DNA from 3 places in the Phyllobacterium sp. T2-21 genome. Region 1 is predicted to be linked to each of the others. Evidence: riboswitches for the same ligand, from Rfam matches in the RefSeq annotation. Region 1 holds a riboswitch; each other region holds the start of a gene.
The links. Region 1 has a riboswitch for thiamine pyrophosphate ahead of thiB (thiamine ABC transporter substrate binding subunit). Riboswitches for the same ligand answer to the same signal wherever they lie in the genome.

Region 1 (4,482 bases):
TCCGCGTTGTTTTACAAGCGGTTCGCAATTTTACGGCGCAGCAATCAGGACTGCATTGCCTGAACGAAGCGATACGTGGAGATTTCCACACACGGCATTCGACACTGTAAGCGATGAACCGAAAGAAAGTTCCATATTTTCCAGCGGCCATCGCGCACCATGGATAAATAATCCGCGCAGGGACGTAAAGGCCACAATGCTGAATACCGTTCCATCGGCAAAATCGAACGCATAGTCTCCTGCAACCAGGGGATGCGCTTCCTCGCTTCCGCTGGAGAGAATGATCTTCCGGCCTTCCGCCGCATGGCGGGTGGCCATGGTCAGGTGCAGCAGGGTGTGGTCGGTGCGTTCACCGCCAAAGGCGCCGCACAGGATCACTTCGGTGGCGCCCAGCCGGTAGGCCTCGTTGAGTGCCAGTTCGCCGTCGGTCATGTCCTTGGCGGCCGGAAAAACCGAACGCGGCACATGCGCATAGCGTTCGGCAAGTTCAGGCGATGTCGAATCGAAATCGCCCAGCCACAACTCGGGTTCAACGCCCAGCGCCTGCGCATGGGCAATGCCGCCATCGGCGGCAAGAACGCGCGCCCCGGCAATGAGATGCCGGAGACGGTCGGTGACGTGAACGGTTCCACCAAGAAGAAGGACGAATTTGCTCATGCACCGGCCATAGCATGGCACAAGCCGGTCGCACAGGGCATCCGTGATTCGAGGTTAAACGAAGCGCCCGAGTGCAATCGCGGCCATGCCGGCAATCGCCACGCCGATGGCCAGAAACAGGCTCGGATAAAGCTCCGGGATGAATTTCTGCCGGCGCGGACGCAGGAGGATCGCCTTGCGGCGGGCGTTTTGGGAAGCCTGGTTCTGCTGCACCCTGACATGGGAATGATAAAAACCGTGACCACGAAACATGATTGACCCTTTCCATCGGAAAACAGCCGCACGGGATGTTTTCGCTGGGGACAATAGGCGCGCCAGTATCAGCTTTCGATTTGGCAGAACCGGCAAAACATAAAGATTTCATAAGCATCGACCGCTTGCACGGCTCCGGCCGAACCTCTATCCTTGTCACGCTCTAACGGGGTGCCGGTCGCATGGACCGGCTGAGAGGCGCACGGGGAAACCCTGCCAACCCGCGGAACCTGATCCGGTTTGTACCGGCGGAGGGATTAGACGCGGCAGATTTGCCGGCGCACCAATCCTTTTGAACACTGCTGATAGGAGGCGCCGATGCGGCCATTCGAGACTATTGTAAAAACAGCGGCCATGGTGACCGCTCTGTTCGCCGTCATTCCCCTTGGCACCGCGCATGCCGACGGCAAACTCACCGTCTACACCTATGAAAGCTTCACCGCCGAATGGGGCCCCGGCCCGAAGGTCAAGCAAGCCTTCGAAAAGCAATGTGCCTGCACTGTCGAATTCGTGGCGGTTGCCGATGGTGTTGCCCTGCTCAACCGGGTCAAGCTGGAAGGCGGGTCAACCAAGGCGGATGTGGTGCTCGGCCTCGACACCAACCTGACCTATGAGGCCAGGCAAACCGGCCTGTTTGCCCCCCATGGCATCGACACCTCCGCTGTGAGCATCCCCGGCGGCTACACCGATGATACCTTCGTTCCCTACGATTACGGCTATTTCGCCGTCATCTATGATTCCGAGAAGCTGAAGACCCCGCCGGAAAGCCTGAAGGAACTGGTCGAAGGCGACCCGAAGCAGAAGATCGTCATCGAAGACCCCCGCACCTCGACGCCCGGTCTCGGCCTGCTGCTCTGGGTCAAGTCGGTCTATGGCGACAAGGCCGGGGAAGCCTGGGCCAAGCTGAAAGACCGGGTGCTGACCGTCACGCCGGGCTGGTCGGAGGCCTATGGTCTCTTCACCAAGGGCGAAGCGCCGCTGGTGCTGTCCTACACGACGTCGCCGGCCTATCACCTGATCGCCGAGCGCGTGGACCGCTACAAGGCCATTTCGTTCAGCGAAGGCCATTACCTGCAGGTCGAAGTCGCTGCCCAGACCGTCAACGGGGCGAAAAACCCGCTCTCGGCGCAGTTTCTTGCCTTCATGACCAGCCCGGCGTTTCAGGATGCGATCCCTGAAAACAACTGGATGTATCCGGCTGCGAAAACCACCGACGCGCTGAACCCGGCCTTCGAAACCCTTGTTCAACCCGTCAAGACCCTGGCCTTCCCCTCCGAGGAGGTCGCCAAGAACCGTAAAGCCTGGATCGATGAGTGGCTCGCGGCCATGAGCCTGTAGCGTTGTGATTGCCATCCGCAGTTTCAGACCATGGGCGGGGGCATGCGCCCTCGCCTTTCTGGCGGCACTTGCGGGTGGCGCACTGCTCAGTCTCGCATCTGAAGCGCTGCGTGACGGCACGGAAGGTTTTGCCGCATTCGACAGCTATCTGTGGCGGGTGGCGCGGTTCACGCTGGTGCAGGCGCTCCTGTCCATGCTGCTTGCGGTTGCCCTTGCCATTCCACTCGCGCGCGCCTTGCATGAACATCCCGCCTTTCCCGGCCGCGCGCTGATTCTGCGCCTGTTTGCCCTGCCCTTGGCTTTGCCCGCGCTTGTTGCGGTGCTGGGCATCACCAGCATCTATGGCCGCAACGGCCTGCTGGCCTTTGCTTTCAGCAGCCTCGGCATGGACACCATACCCAATATTTACGGGCTTCCCGGCATCCTTCTCGCCCACGTCTTTTTCAACCTGCCGCTGGCGACCCGGCTCGTGCTTGCAAGCCTTGATTCCATTCCGTCGGATTACTGGAAACTCGCCGCGCAGCTCGGCATGGGCGGCTGGGCACGCTTCCGCCTGATCGAATGGCCGGTCATCCGCCGCAATCTGTCCGGTATTGCCGGGCTGATCTTCATGCTCTGCATCACCTCGTTCACGATCGTGCTGACCCTGGGCGGCGGACCGCGCGCCACCACGCTGGAAGTGGCGATCTACCAGTCCCTGCATTTCGACTTCGATATTGCCCGCGCCGTCTCGCTCACACTGTTGCAACTGGGCCTGACCATTGCCGTGCTGCTGCTGCTCGGCCTGACGGGCAAACCGGCGGACGAAGGCTTCAGTCTCCAGACGACCACGCGGCGCTTCGAGCGGCCGGGCCGTGCAGCGCAATGTGTCAATACGGCGATCATTCTCCTCGGACTGCTCTTTGTCGGCCTGCCCATGGGCGGAACCGTTGTCTCCGGGCTTGGCGCCGACCTGGCGCGCCTGATGAGCGAATCCATCGTCTGGCGCGCCATTGCCACAAGCATCGTGCTTGGCGCCGCCGCGGCCCTGCTCTCCCTCGCGCTGTCACTGTCGCTTGTCATCGCCCGGGAGTATCAGCAGAGCCGGCGGCGAACGGTTTCACCGGGTCTGTTCGAACGGTCGCTGGATCTGGGGGCGAGCCTGATCATGGTGGTGCCGCCCATTGTCATCGGCGCCGGCTGGTTCATCCTCTCGCGCCACGCCATCAACCCGTTCAGCCTTGCACCCGTCATGGTCATCGGCGTCAATGCCGCCATGGCCGTGCCCTTCGCCTTCCGCATCCTGCGCCCGGCCTGGGATACGGCCGCAAGCCGCCACAACCGGCTTTGCCTCCAGCTCGGCATCACCGGCTGGGACCGGCTGCGCCTGATCGACTGGCCGGCTTTGCGCCTGCCCATGGGTGTTGCCTTCGCCTTTGCCATGGCCCTGTCGCTGGGCGATCTTGGAACCATCGCGCTGTTCGGCAATGATTCCATCCAGACCCTGCCTTTCCTGCTCTTGCAGCGCATGGGAAGTTATCGCACACAGGATGCAGCGGGACTGGCGCTGATCCTTGGGGTCCTGTGCCTGCTCTTGATGTTCGCAGCCGACCGCGGTGCGGCCAGCCTCGCCCGACAGGACAATGCAAGAGATGGCTGAACAAACGGAAAAGATCACAACCGGCGGGGCCGCGATCCGGCTTGATGCCGTACGCTTTGATTACGGCGACATGGCCATGCGTTTCGACCTTGCCATCGCACCGTCGTCCATTGCCGCCATCATCGGGCCGAGCGGCGCGGGCAAATCCACGGTTCTCAATCTCATTGCCGGTTTCGAGGCACCGCTCTCCGGCCGCGTGCTGATCGGCGATGCCGATGTCACGCATGCCGAACCATCCCGGCGCCCGGTTTCCATGGTGTTTCAGGACAACAATCTCTTTGCCCATCTCGACGTTGCCGCCAATGTCGGTCTTGGCCGCAGGCCGGGCCTGCGCCTCGACGCGGCGGATCAGCAGGCGGTCCACGACGCCATCGCCAAAGTCGGGCTTGCGGGCAAGGAGACGCGCAAACCGGCGGCACTGTCGGGCGGGGAACGCCAGCGCGTTGCCATCGCCCGGGCGCTGGTGCGCAACCGGCCTGTACTGCTGCTTGATGAAGCCTTTGCTTCACTTGGTCCAGCATTGCGCCATGAAATGCTTGATCTGGTCGGACAACTGCAAAAAGATACTGGAATGACTGTTGTGATGGTCACCCATC
Region 2 (4,482 bases), 790 kb from region 1:
AGGATTTTTACGCCCGATTACGAAATGCCTTTCGCCGGTCATCCGACTGTCGGGTCCGCCATTGCCCTGGCGCAAAGCCGCTTTCCCGATGTGGCGGGCGATCAGGAAACGCTGATCATCCTGGAAGAGAAGATCGGCCCCGTCCGCTGCGGCGTGAAACTCAGCAAGGCGGGAGCGTTTGCCGAATTCGATCTTCCCAAGCTGCCGGAACAGGTGCCGTACAATTCCGACAGGATCGCGCTGGCCAATGCCCTGCGTCTTGAACCCAAGGAGATCGGCTTCGAGAATCACGTTCCGACCATCTGGGATGCCGGCGTGCCCTACCTGCTGATCCCGATTCACGGGCTGGCGGCTGCCGGGCGGATTCGAATCAACCAGGACGCCATGAAAATGGCGGCACCGGTCATCGACGGGCGCCAGCTGCCCGTCTATGTCTATTGCCGCGAAACGACGCTGCACGACAGCAATTTTCATGCGCGGATGTTTGTCAGCGACGAGGGCACCTACGAGGACCCGGCAACGGGTTCCGCCACGGCGGCCTTTGCCGGGGCCATCCAGCATTTTGACCAGCCGCTCGACGGATTGTTGCGGCTGTGGCTGGAACAGGGCCAGGAAATGGGCCGTCCATCGCGATTGCGGCTGGAACTGGATATCACCGACCAGAAGCTTGCCGGCGGGCGTATCGGCGGTTCAGCGGTCAAGACGGCGGAGGGGCAGCTTTTTGTTTAAACAACTTATTGTTCAAAGCTGACATAAAGTTTTCAAGAAGGGCTGGACAGGCCGGTTTTGCCCCGTTATAGAGCCCCCACCTTCGGTCGTCAAAGCGGCTGACGGGCACATAGCTCAGTTGGTAGAGCAGCTGACTCTTAATCAGCGGGTCGTAGGTTCGATCCCTACTGTGCCCACCATTTCTTTGAAAAAAGGGCCGTATGGCCCTTTTTTCTTATATGCCTGTCCAATATCGATCTACCCAAACTGCTAGAGGAGCTTTCCATGAGCATTCGTCGTATTGAAGTCGGTCCACGCATGAGCCAGGCCGTTATCCATGGCAACACGGTTTATCTCGCAGGGCAGGTAGGCACACCGGGCAAGAGCGTCACCGAGCAGACCAAGGATGTCCTGGCTTCGGTCGAGCGCCTGTTGAAGGAAGCCGGTTCCGACAAGTCCAAGATCCTGCAGGCGATCATCTGGATGGCCGACATGAAGGACTTTGCCGAAATGAATGCGGTTTGGGATGCCTGGGTCGATCCGGCCAACACGCCTGCGCGCGCCACCGGCGAAGCCAAGCTGGCGACCCCGGACTACCTCGTCGAAATCATCATCACCGCTGCCATCTGATTCCCTGCCGAAATCCGTCCGACACGGCGGATTTGGCAAAGCGACAGGTTCATCCCGGCGGAAATATTGAATTTGCCGGGATGAAATGAAGTGGATGTCAGTAAAACTGCTCCCGCGCACTGGATTTTTAGCGCGGGAATGAATAAAGTCCGCGCTTCTCGGGATTGCCGTTGTGGTAATTCATCAAACGCTTGTCTGATTGTGACGCTTACGCCCGCAAGACGAGACAAGCATGGGTAAGGAAAACGATTGCAAGTTCTCGTCCGTGACAACAATGTTGAACAGGCCCTCCGGGTCCTGAAAAAGAAGATGCAGCGCGAAGGTCTCTTTCGCGAAATGAAGGCGCGCCAGGCTTTTGAAAAGCCGTCCGAGCGCCGTGTCCGTGAAAAGGCTGAAGCCGTCAGCCGCGCCCGCAAGGCAGCGCGCAAGCAGGCACAGCGTGAAGGTCTGCTTCCTGGTCCGAAGAAGAAAGAACGCGTTGCCCGTCCAGGTGCCGCTACCAGCGATTTCAGCAACAACCGATAATCAATGACCGGAGTTTCCGGTCCTTGCAAAACGCGACAGAACCCGCACAGCGAGCCATGCTGGAGCGGGTTTCGTTTTGTGAAGACTCCGCCATAACTATCGTCTTCACATCGATATTACCCGGTTTCAAAAAAGTGCCTTCTTGTGCGCCGCATCACGCCGCGCCTATGCATGCTCCATACTATTCAAGCCTTATGGAGACCTTTCAATGGCACCCAAGCTCAACATCGTCCACGTCAGCACCCGTCCGGGCCGCGCCGGTCAGCCGGTTGCCAAGTGGTTCCATGACTTTGCCAGCCAGGACGGCCAGTTCGAGCCGGTTCTGATTGACCTGGCGGATCTCAACCTGCCGGTTTTCGACGAGCCCAACCACCCGCGTGCCCGGAAGTATGAACATGCGCACACGAAAAAGTGGAGCGCGCTGATCGAAGCGGGCGATGCGATCGTGTTCGTGACGCCGGAATATGACTATTTCGCTCCGCCGTCCCTGACCAATGCGATCATCTATCTCTGGCAGGAATGGAACTACAAGCCGGTCGGTTTCGTCAGCTATGGCGGCGTGTCGGGCGGCCTGCGCTCGGTCGAATCGGTCAAGGGCCTCATCGCAGGCCTGCGGATGGTTCCCATTCCCGAAGGCGTTCCCGTTCCGGCGTACCAGCAGTTCATCAACGATGAAGGCGTCTTCCAGGCCAATGAACTGGTGACCGCCAGCGCCAACACCATGATTGGCGAATTGCTCAAGTGGAGCAATGCTTTGAAGCCGCTGCGCGCGTACTGATCCGGTCAAGGCGCCCGGAATCGACGGGGCGCCACACACACGATTTTACCGATTCGCTTGACAAATGGCGGATCGGGCGTTCAATTCAAGACATTCACCAGGGGGGTCCCGACAAGGGGCTGAGATTCTGCTGGCTTTTGCAGCGCAGTGACCCGTTGAACCTGATCCAGTTCATACTGGCGTAGGGACGGTGCGAAAGTCATGCGAGTCAGCCTCGGCACATCCGTATCCGGATTCGCAATCTCTTTTCATCCTTCCGGCACAGAACTGGGTTTCCACGCTTGATTGCTTAGGAGCCTGATGATGACCGTAATTACCCCAACCGTTTCGGCAGGACCGCTGCCGGCCTCGATCAAAATATACAAACCCGGCCATATCCATCCGGATATCCGCGTGCCGTTGCGCCAGATATCGGTGCATCCGACAGCGGGCGAGCCGCCGGTGACGGTGTACGACGCGTCCGGGCCGTATACGGATGCCAACGCTGCCATTGACATCGCCAAGGGCCTGCCGCGCATCCGCGCAAGCTGGCTTGCCGGCCATGCCGACCTTGCCGCCTATGACGGCCGCCACGTCAAGCTGGAGGACAATGGCTTCGTCACCGGTGAACGGCTGACCCCTGAGTTCCCGGTGCGCAACCGGCCACTGCGGGCGAAGGGCGATAAAGCCGTGACGCAGCTCGCCTATGCCCGGGCGGGGATCATCACGCCGGAGATGGAATATGTGGCGATCCGTGAAAACCTTGGCCGCGACGCGGCGCGGGCGCAGCTGGAGCGCGACGGCAATTCCTTCGGCGCGTCGGTGCCGGATTATGTCACACCGGAATTCGTCCGCGAGGAGATTGCCCGGGGCAGGGCGATCATTCCGGCCAATGTCAACCATCCCGAACTCGAGCCGATGATCATCGGCCGCAACTTCCTGGTCAAGATCAACGCCAATATCGGCAACTCCGCAGTGACCTCCTCCATGGCCGAGGAAGTGGAAAAAATGGTATGGGCCATCCGCTGGGGTGCCGACACGGTGATGGACCTGTCGACCGGCCGCAACATCCACAATATCCGCGAATGGATCATCCGCAACGCCCCTGTGCCGATCGGCACCGTGCCGCTCTATCAGGCGCTGGAAAAGGTCGGCGGCATCGCCGAGGACCTGACATGGGAGGTCTATCGCGACACGCTGATCGAACAGGCGGAGCAGGGTGTCGATTATTTCACCATCCATGCGGGTGTTCGGTTGCATTACATCCCGCTGACCGTCGACCGCGTCACCGGCATCGTGTCGCGTGGCGGCTCGATCATGGCCAAGTGGTGCCTGCATCATCACCGGGAAAGTTTCCTCTACGAGCATTTCGAGGAAATCTGCGATATCTGCCGTGCCTATGATGTCAGCTTCTCGCTGGGGGACGGGCTGCGGCCGGGTTCCATCGCCGATGCGAACGATGCGGCGCAGTTTGCCGAGCTGGAGACGCTGGGGGAGCTGACGCAGATTGCCTGGGCCAAGGGCTGCCAGGTGATGATCGAGGGCCCCGGCCACGTGCCGATGCACAAGATCAAGGCGAACATGGACAAGCAGCTTGCCGTCTGCGGCGAGGCGCCGTTCTACACATTGGGACCGCTTACCACCGATATCGCGCCCGGCTATGATCACATCACGTCGGGCATCGGTGCGGCGATGATCGGCTGGTTCGGCACCGCCATGCTTTGCTATGTCACGCCGAAGGAACATCTCGGCCTGCCCAACCGCGACGATGTGAAGATCGGGGTGATCACCTACAAGATCGCCGCCCATGCGGCGGACCTTGCCAAGGGCCATCCGGCGGCGCAGGTGCGGGACGATGCCCT
Region 3 (4,482 bases), 680 kb from region 1:
GCTGGAACAGATACGCCGCGACCGCAAGCTGACCTTCCTGATGGTCAGTCACGATCTGGCGGTGGTCACCCACATGTGCGACCGGCTGATGGTCATGCAGAGCGGTGCCGAGGTGGAGCGCCTTTCCGCCGCCGATCTTGCCGCCCGCAAGGTGACGCAGGCCTATACGCGCAATCTGCTCGTTGCCAGCGAGGGTTTTGTGCGGCCGGGCGCGCCCGCTGCCTAGGTCGTGCTTTATCGGATTTTTACCATGGTGCACGACTTATCGCGGATTGAGACAATCTGAACGAATTTGCTAAGCAGGCATTTACGGCATGGCCTTCATGGTTCGCTCAACAACCGGAGCGGGCTATGAGCAAATTCAAACAATTCCTGAGAGACAAGCGTGGGGCCACGGCACTGACCTTCGGTCTGCTGCTTGTGCCGCTTATGGGCATGACCGGTCTTGCAGTTGATTATACCCGTGCAAGCAGTCAGCGTGCTGAACTGCAGAACGCAGCGGATGCCGCGGTGCTGTGGGGTGCATCGACCTATACAGGAAACAATCTGGATGACGTGAAGAGCCGCATTCAAAAAAGCTTGCGCGCGAACGTCCCTAACTTCGACAGCAGTGGCGCTACGTACAATGTGACGGTGACAAACGATGTCCCGGCACGGATCAAACTCTCTGTTGCGCGGCCGATGCAAACGACGTTCATGCAGGTGTTGAATCTGAATTCAATGGACATTGCCACCACGTCGATAGCATCCGGAGCATTGACGCCGGTTGATGCCACCTTCACCATCACAAAGGTTAAGGGAACTTATTACAAAAGAATATCGGTAATGGTTGTCAGAGAAAATGGCGCAACGGAGGAAGTGGCAGCTCTTGAGTATACCAATGCCAGCCAGACCGACGGCAAGGGAACATCGGTACCGCCCGTAAATGCACAATCCCAAACGTTCTCATTGGGAAAGTTCAAGACCTTCTATTTTACCATGGTCGTCAAGAAGGACGGCTGCCCTGTCGGCAAAAAGAATGTCAACAAGAAATGTACGACTTCCACCAGTTCCAACGATCAGATAACGCCCACACCGGACAATTTGACGTTTCAACAGGAGAAGACACTCAAAGATAATGCGAATGCCTTCCTGGTTAGAAGTGACAGGGCAAACGACGCGTGGCGTCTGGCCCTCGATGGTGCTCAATCAACCACGGAAAAAGAAGGACCGCCGGTGATCATGAACGATCTCCTGAGTTGCGACGGTTCTACGAGAAGGCATGGCTGGGAAGATGGCGGCGGCGGTACACCAGACTTTGAGTATACGCTCAAAACCGGTTGTGCATTTGATTACTCAAAAATTCTGCTCACGCAGTAATTTCCAAATGCAAAGGCGGCGCGATTGACTTTAAGCCCCCGCCGCTCCATCATGACTTCATTCCGAGGGGGGCACTGTACAGTGCTGAGATAGCGTCGAGCTGGACCCTTGAACCTGATCCGGGTTATGCCGGCGTAGGAACGGGAATTGAGCATTCTTCACGCACTCTGCCTTGTCTTCGCACATATCCGGATCTCCACACGTTTGATGGAGTCCTGCAGATGCCGTTTTCGCTGAACCACCAATCGCCGAGTTTGTGACGGCCCGCCATGCGCATGCTCGTCCGCATCGCCGGAGCCCTGCTGGCTGTGCTTGCTTGCTGGCAGCTCGCTGTCTGGATGCTGCAGCCGCCGCGCTTCATCCTGCCCGGCCCCGGTTCTGTCATTGCCGCCCTGGTCGAGCAGCAGCATTATCTCCTGAGCAACGCCGCCATCACGGTGCTTGAAATCGTGCTCGGGCTGTTCTTCGGTGCCATGGCCGGAATCCTTGTTGCGCTTCTGGTGGCTGGCCTGCCGGGTTTCGGCCAGATCGTCTGGCCTCTCCTGCTGGTCCTGCAGGCGCTTCCGGTCTTTGCCATTGCGCCGCTGCTGGTTCTCTGGTTCGGCTTCGGCCTCGCGTCCAAGGTCGTCATGGCCAGCCTGATCATCTTCTTCCCCGTCGCCTCGTCCTTTGCCGATGCACTGCGCCGGACCAGTCAGGACCTGCTGGATGCCGCCGCCCTGACACAGGCTTCGCCGCTGGCGACGCTGTTCCTCATCCGTGTGCCCAGCGCCTTGCCCGGCCTCGGTTCGGGCCTGCGTGTTGCGGCGGTCTTTGCCCCCATTGGCGCGGTGATCGGCGAATGGGTCGGTGCCTCGCGCGGACTTGGCTTCGTCATGCTGCAGGCCAATGCCCGCATGCAGACCGATACGCTGTTTGCCGCCCTCATCATCCTCGCCGTTCTGACCATCGTTCTGCGTTTCCTCGTCGATGCCTTCGCCGCACGTCTCACGCCCTGGGTGCAGGCATCATGACCGCCCCGTTTTCCCGTCCCGTTGATAAAGGAATGCCCATGTTTCGCCGCCGCGCGTTTGCCCCCGCCATCATACTGTTGGCCGCCTTGTCTCTCCTCGCATCTCCCGCCGCGGCGGCAGACAAGCTGTCTGTCCTGCTGGAATGGTTCGTCAACCCCGACCATGCACCGCTGGTTGTTGCCCGCGAAAAGGGCTTCTTCAGCGAAGCCGGACTGGACGTGGATCTGATCCCGCCGGCCGATCCGGCAGCGCCGCCGCGCCTCGTGGCGGCCAAGCAGGCGGACATCGCCATCGGCTACCAGCCCAACCTCTATCTCAGCCATGACGAAGGCCTGCCGCTGGTTCGTTTCGGCACCCTGGTGGAGACGCCGCTCAACACGGTGACCGTCCTCGCCGATGGTCCGATCAAGAGCCTGAAGGACCTGAAGGGCAAAAAAGTCGGGTTCTCCGTGGCTGGTTTTGAGGATGCCATGCTTGGCGCGATGCTGAAATCCGAAGGCCTGAAGACGGGAGATGTCGAGCTGATCAATGTCAACTTCGCCCTGTCGGCATCGTTGATCGCCAATCAGGTGGATGCCACGGTGGGCGGCTACCGCAATTTCGAGCTGACGCAGATGGCGCAGGAAGGTCACAAGGGAACGGCATTCTTTCCCGAGGAGCATGGTGTTCCCGTCTATGACGAGCTGATCTTCCTGACGCATCCCGATCTGGCGAAAGACGACCGTTTGAAACGTTTCATCGGCGCCGTGGAAAAGGGCGCGATCTATCTGACCAACCATCCCGATGAGTCCTGGTCGCTGTTCGTCAAGGCCTATCCCGATCTCGACAATGCGCTGAACCGGCAGGCATGGATCGATACATTGCCGCGTTTTGCCAAGCGTCCCGCCGCCCTCGACCGCAGCCGTTATGAACGGCTCGGCGTGTTCATGCACGAGGCGGGGCTGATCAAATCGGTGCCCAAGGTGGATGACCTCGCCGTTGAACTGCAGTGAAACGATTTATTCGGAGAAAAAGACCATGCCAAAAGTAGATTTCCGCCTGAATGCCATTGTCGATGTCGATGCCATCGGCGGTGATGCCGATCTGGGTGCCCTGGCTTTGCAGGCCGCGCGGGGCGGGGCCACAATCATCCAGTATCGCGACAAGAATTCGCCGACGCGCAAGATGGTGGAGCGCGCCCGTGCCATCCATGCGGCCCTGCACGGCACAGGCATCCCCCTGCTTGTGAATGACCGCATCGACGTCGCGCTGGTGGCGGGTGTCGAGGGTGTGCATGTGGGGCGCGAGGACATGCTGGTCGCCGACGCCCGCACGCTGCTTGGCCCCGATGCAATCATCGGCCTGACGGTGAAGAATGAAGCCGATGCGCAGGTGGCCATAAGCTCTGCCATCGACTATGCCTGCGTGGGCGGCCTGTTCGAAACCCCTGCCAAGCACAATCCCGACGGCCCGATCGGTTTTGACGGGTTTGCCCGGCTGGCAGCCATCATCCGCGCGGCAAAGCCCGATCTGCCGGTCGGCGCCATCGCGGGCATCGATCTCGGCCGGGTCCCGCCGGCTATTCGCGCGGGTGCCGATGGGGTTGCGGTGATTTCGGCGATCTTCCGTCAGGCGGATCCGCGCGCCGCCGCACAGGTGCTTCGCGATGCCGTCGACGAGGCATTGAGGGCAACCGCATGACCGCCATTGCCCTGACCATTGCCGGTTCCGACAGCGGCGGTGGCGCCGGTATCCAGGCCGACATCAAGACGTTCTCGGCGCTCGGTGTCTATGGCACGAGCGTGCTGACCGCGATCACCGCACAGAACACGCGCGGCGTTACCGCCATTGAGAACCTGAGCCCGGCTATCATCCGCGCCCAGATCGATGCCGTTCTCTCGGATATAGCGGTCGGGGCCATAAAGATCGGTATGGTTTCCACGGTCGAAACCATTGACACCATCGCGGAAGCCTTGAACCGCTGGCAGCGCAAGGCGGTCGTCGATCCGGTGATGGTGGCAACATCGGGCGATCGGCTTTTGCAGCCGGAGGCGGTGGAGGCGCTGCGCCAACAGCTCCTGCCGCTGGCACTTGTGCTCACGCCCAACCTGCCGGAAGCCGCATTGCTGAC

Region 2: linked by a shared signal. The riboswitch ahead of thiC (phosphomethylpyrimidine synthase ThiC) and the one ahead of thiB (thiamine ABC transporter substrate binding subunit) in region 1 are both predicted to bind thiamine pyrophosphate.
Region 3: linked by a shared signal. The riboswitch ahead of ACZ5FP_RS04490 (ABC transporter permease) and the one ahead of thiB (thiamine ABC transporter substrate binding subunit) in region 1 are both predicted to bind thiamine pyrophosphate.

Annotation. Positions count from the first base shown of each region.
Region 1 covers NZ_AP027912.1:221,880-226,361, forward strand. Annotated here, with positions in the region: gene ACZ5FP_RS01155 (thiamine diphosphokinase) at 31-657, opposite strand; gene ACZ5FP_RS01160 (hypothetical protein) at 712-909, opposite strand; TPP riboswitch at 1,067-1,183, shown strand; gene thiB (thiamine ABC transporter substrate binding subunit) at 1,264-2,247, shown strand; gene thiP (thiamine/thiamine pyrophosphate ABC transporter permease) at 2,252-3,886, shown strand; gene thiQ (thiamine ABC transporter ATP-binding protein) at 3,879-4,482, shown strand, end outside.
Region 2 covers NZ_AP027912.1:3,103,554-3,108,035, reverse strand. Annotated here, with positions in the region: gene ACZ5FP_RS15565 (PhzF family phenazine biosynthesis protein) at 1-729, shown strand, start outside; tRNA gene ACZ5FP_RS15560 (tRNA-Lys) at 833-908, shown strand; gene ACZ5FP_RS15555 (RidA family protein) at 994-1,338, shown strand; gene rpsU (30S ribosomal protein S21) at 1,588-1,863, shown strand; gene ACZ5FP_RS15545 (NADPH-dependent FMN reductase) at 2,072-2,641, shown strand; TPP riboswitch at 2,731-2,847, shown strand; gene thiC (phosphomethylpyrimidine synthase ThiC) at 2,945-4,482, shown strand, end outside.
Region 3 covers NZ_AP027912.1:902,416-906,897, forward strand. Annotated here, with positions in the region: gene ACZ5FP_RS04480 (ABC transporter ATP-binding protein) at 1-226, shown strand, start outside; gene ACZ5FP_RS04485 (TadE/TadG family type IV pilus assembly protein) at 352-1,359, shown strand; TPP riboswitch at 1,415-1,517, shown strand; gene ACZ5FP_RS04490 (ABC transporter permease) at 1,629-2,372, shown strand; gene ACZ5FP_RS04495 (ABC transporter substrate-binding protein) at 2,411-3,364, shown strand; gene thiE (thiamine phosphate synthase) at 3,390-4,052, shown strand; gene thiD (bifunctional hydroxymethylpyrimidine kinase/phosphomethylpyrimidine kinase) at 4,049-4,482, shown strand, end outside.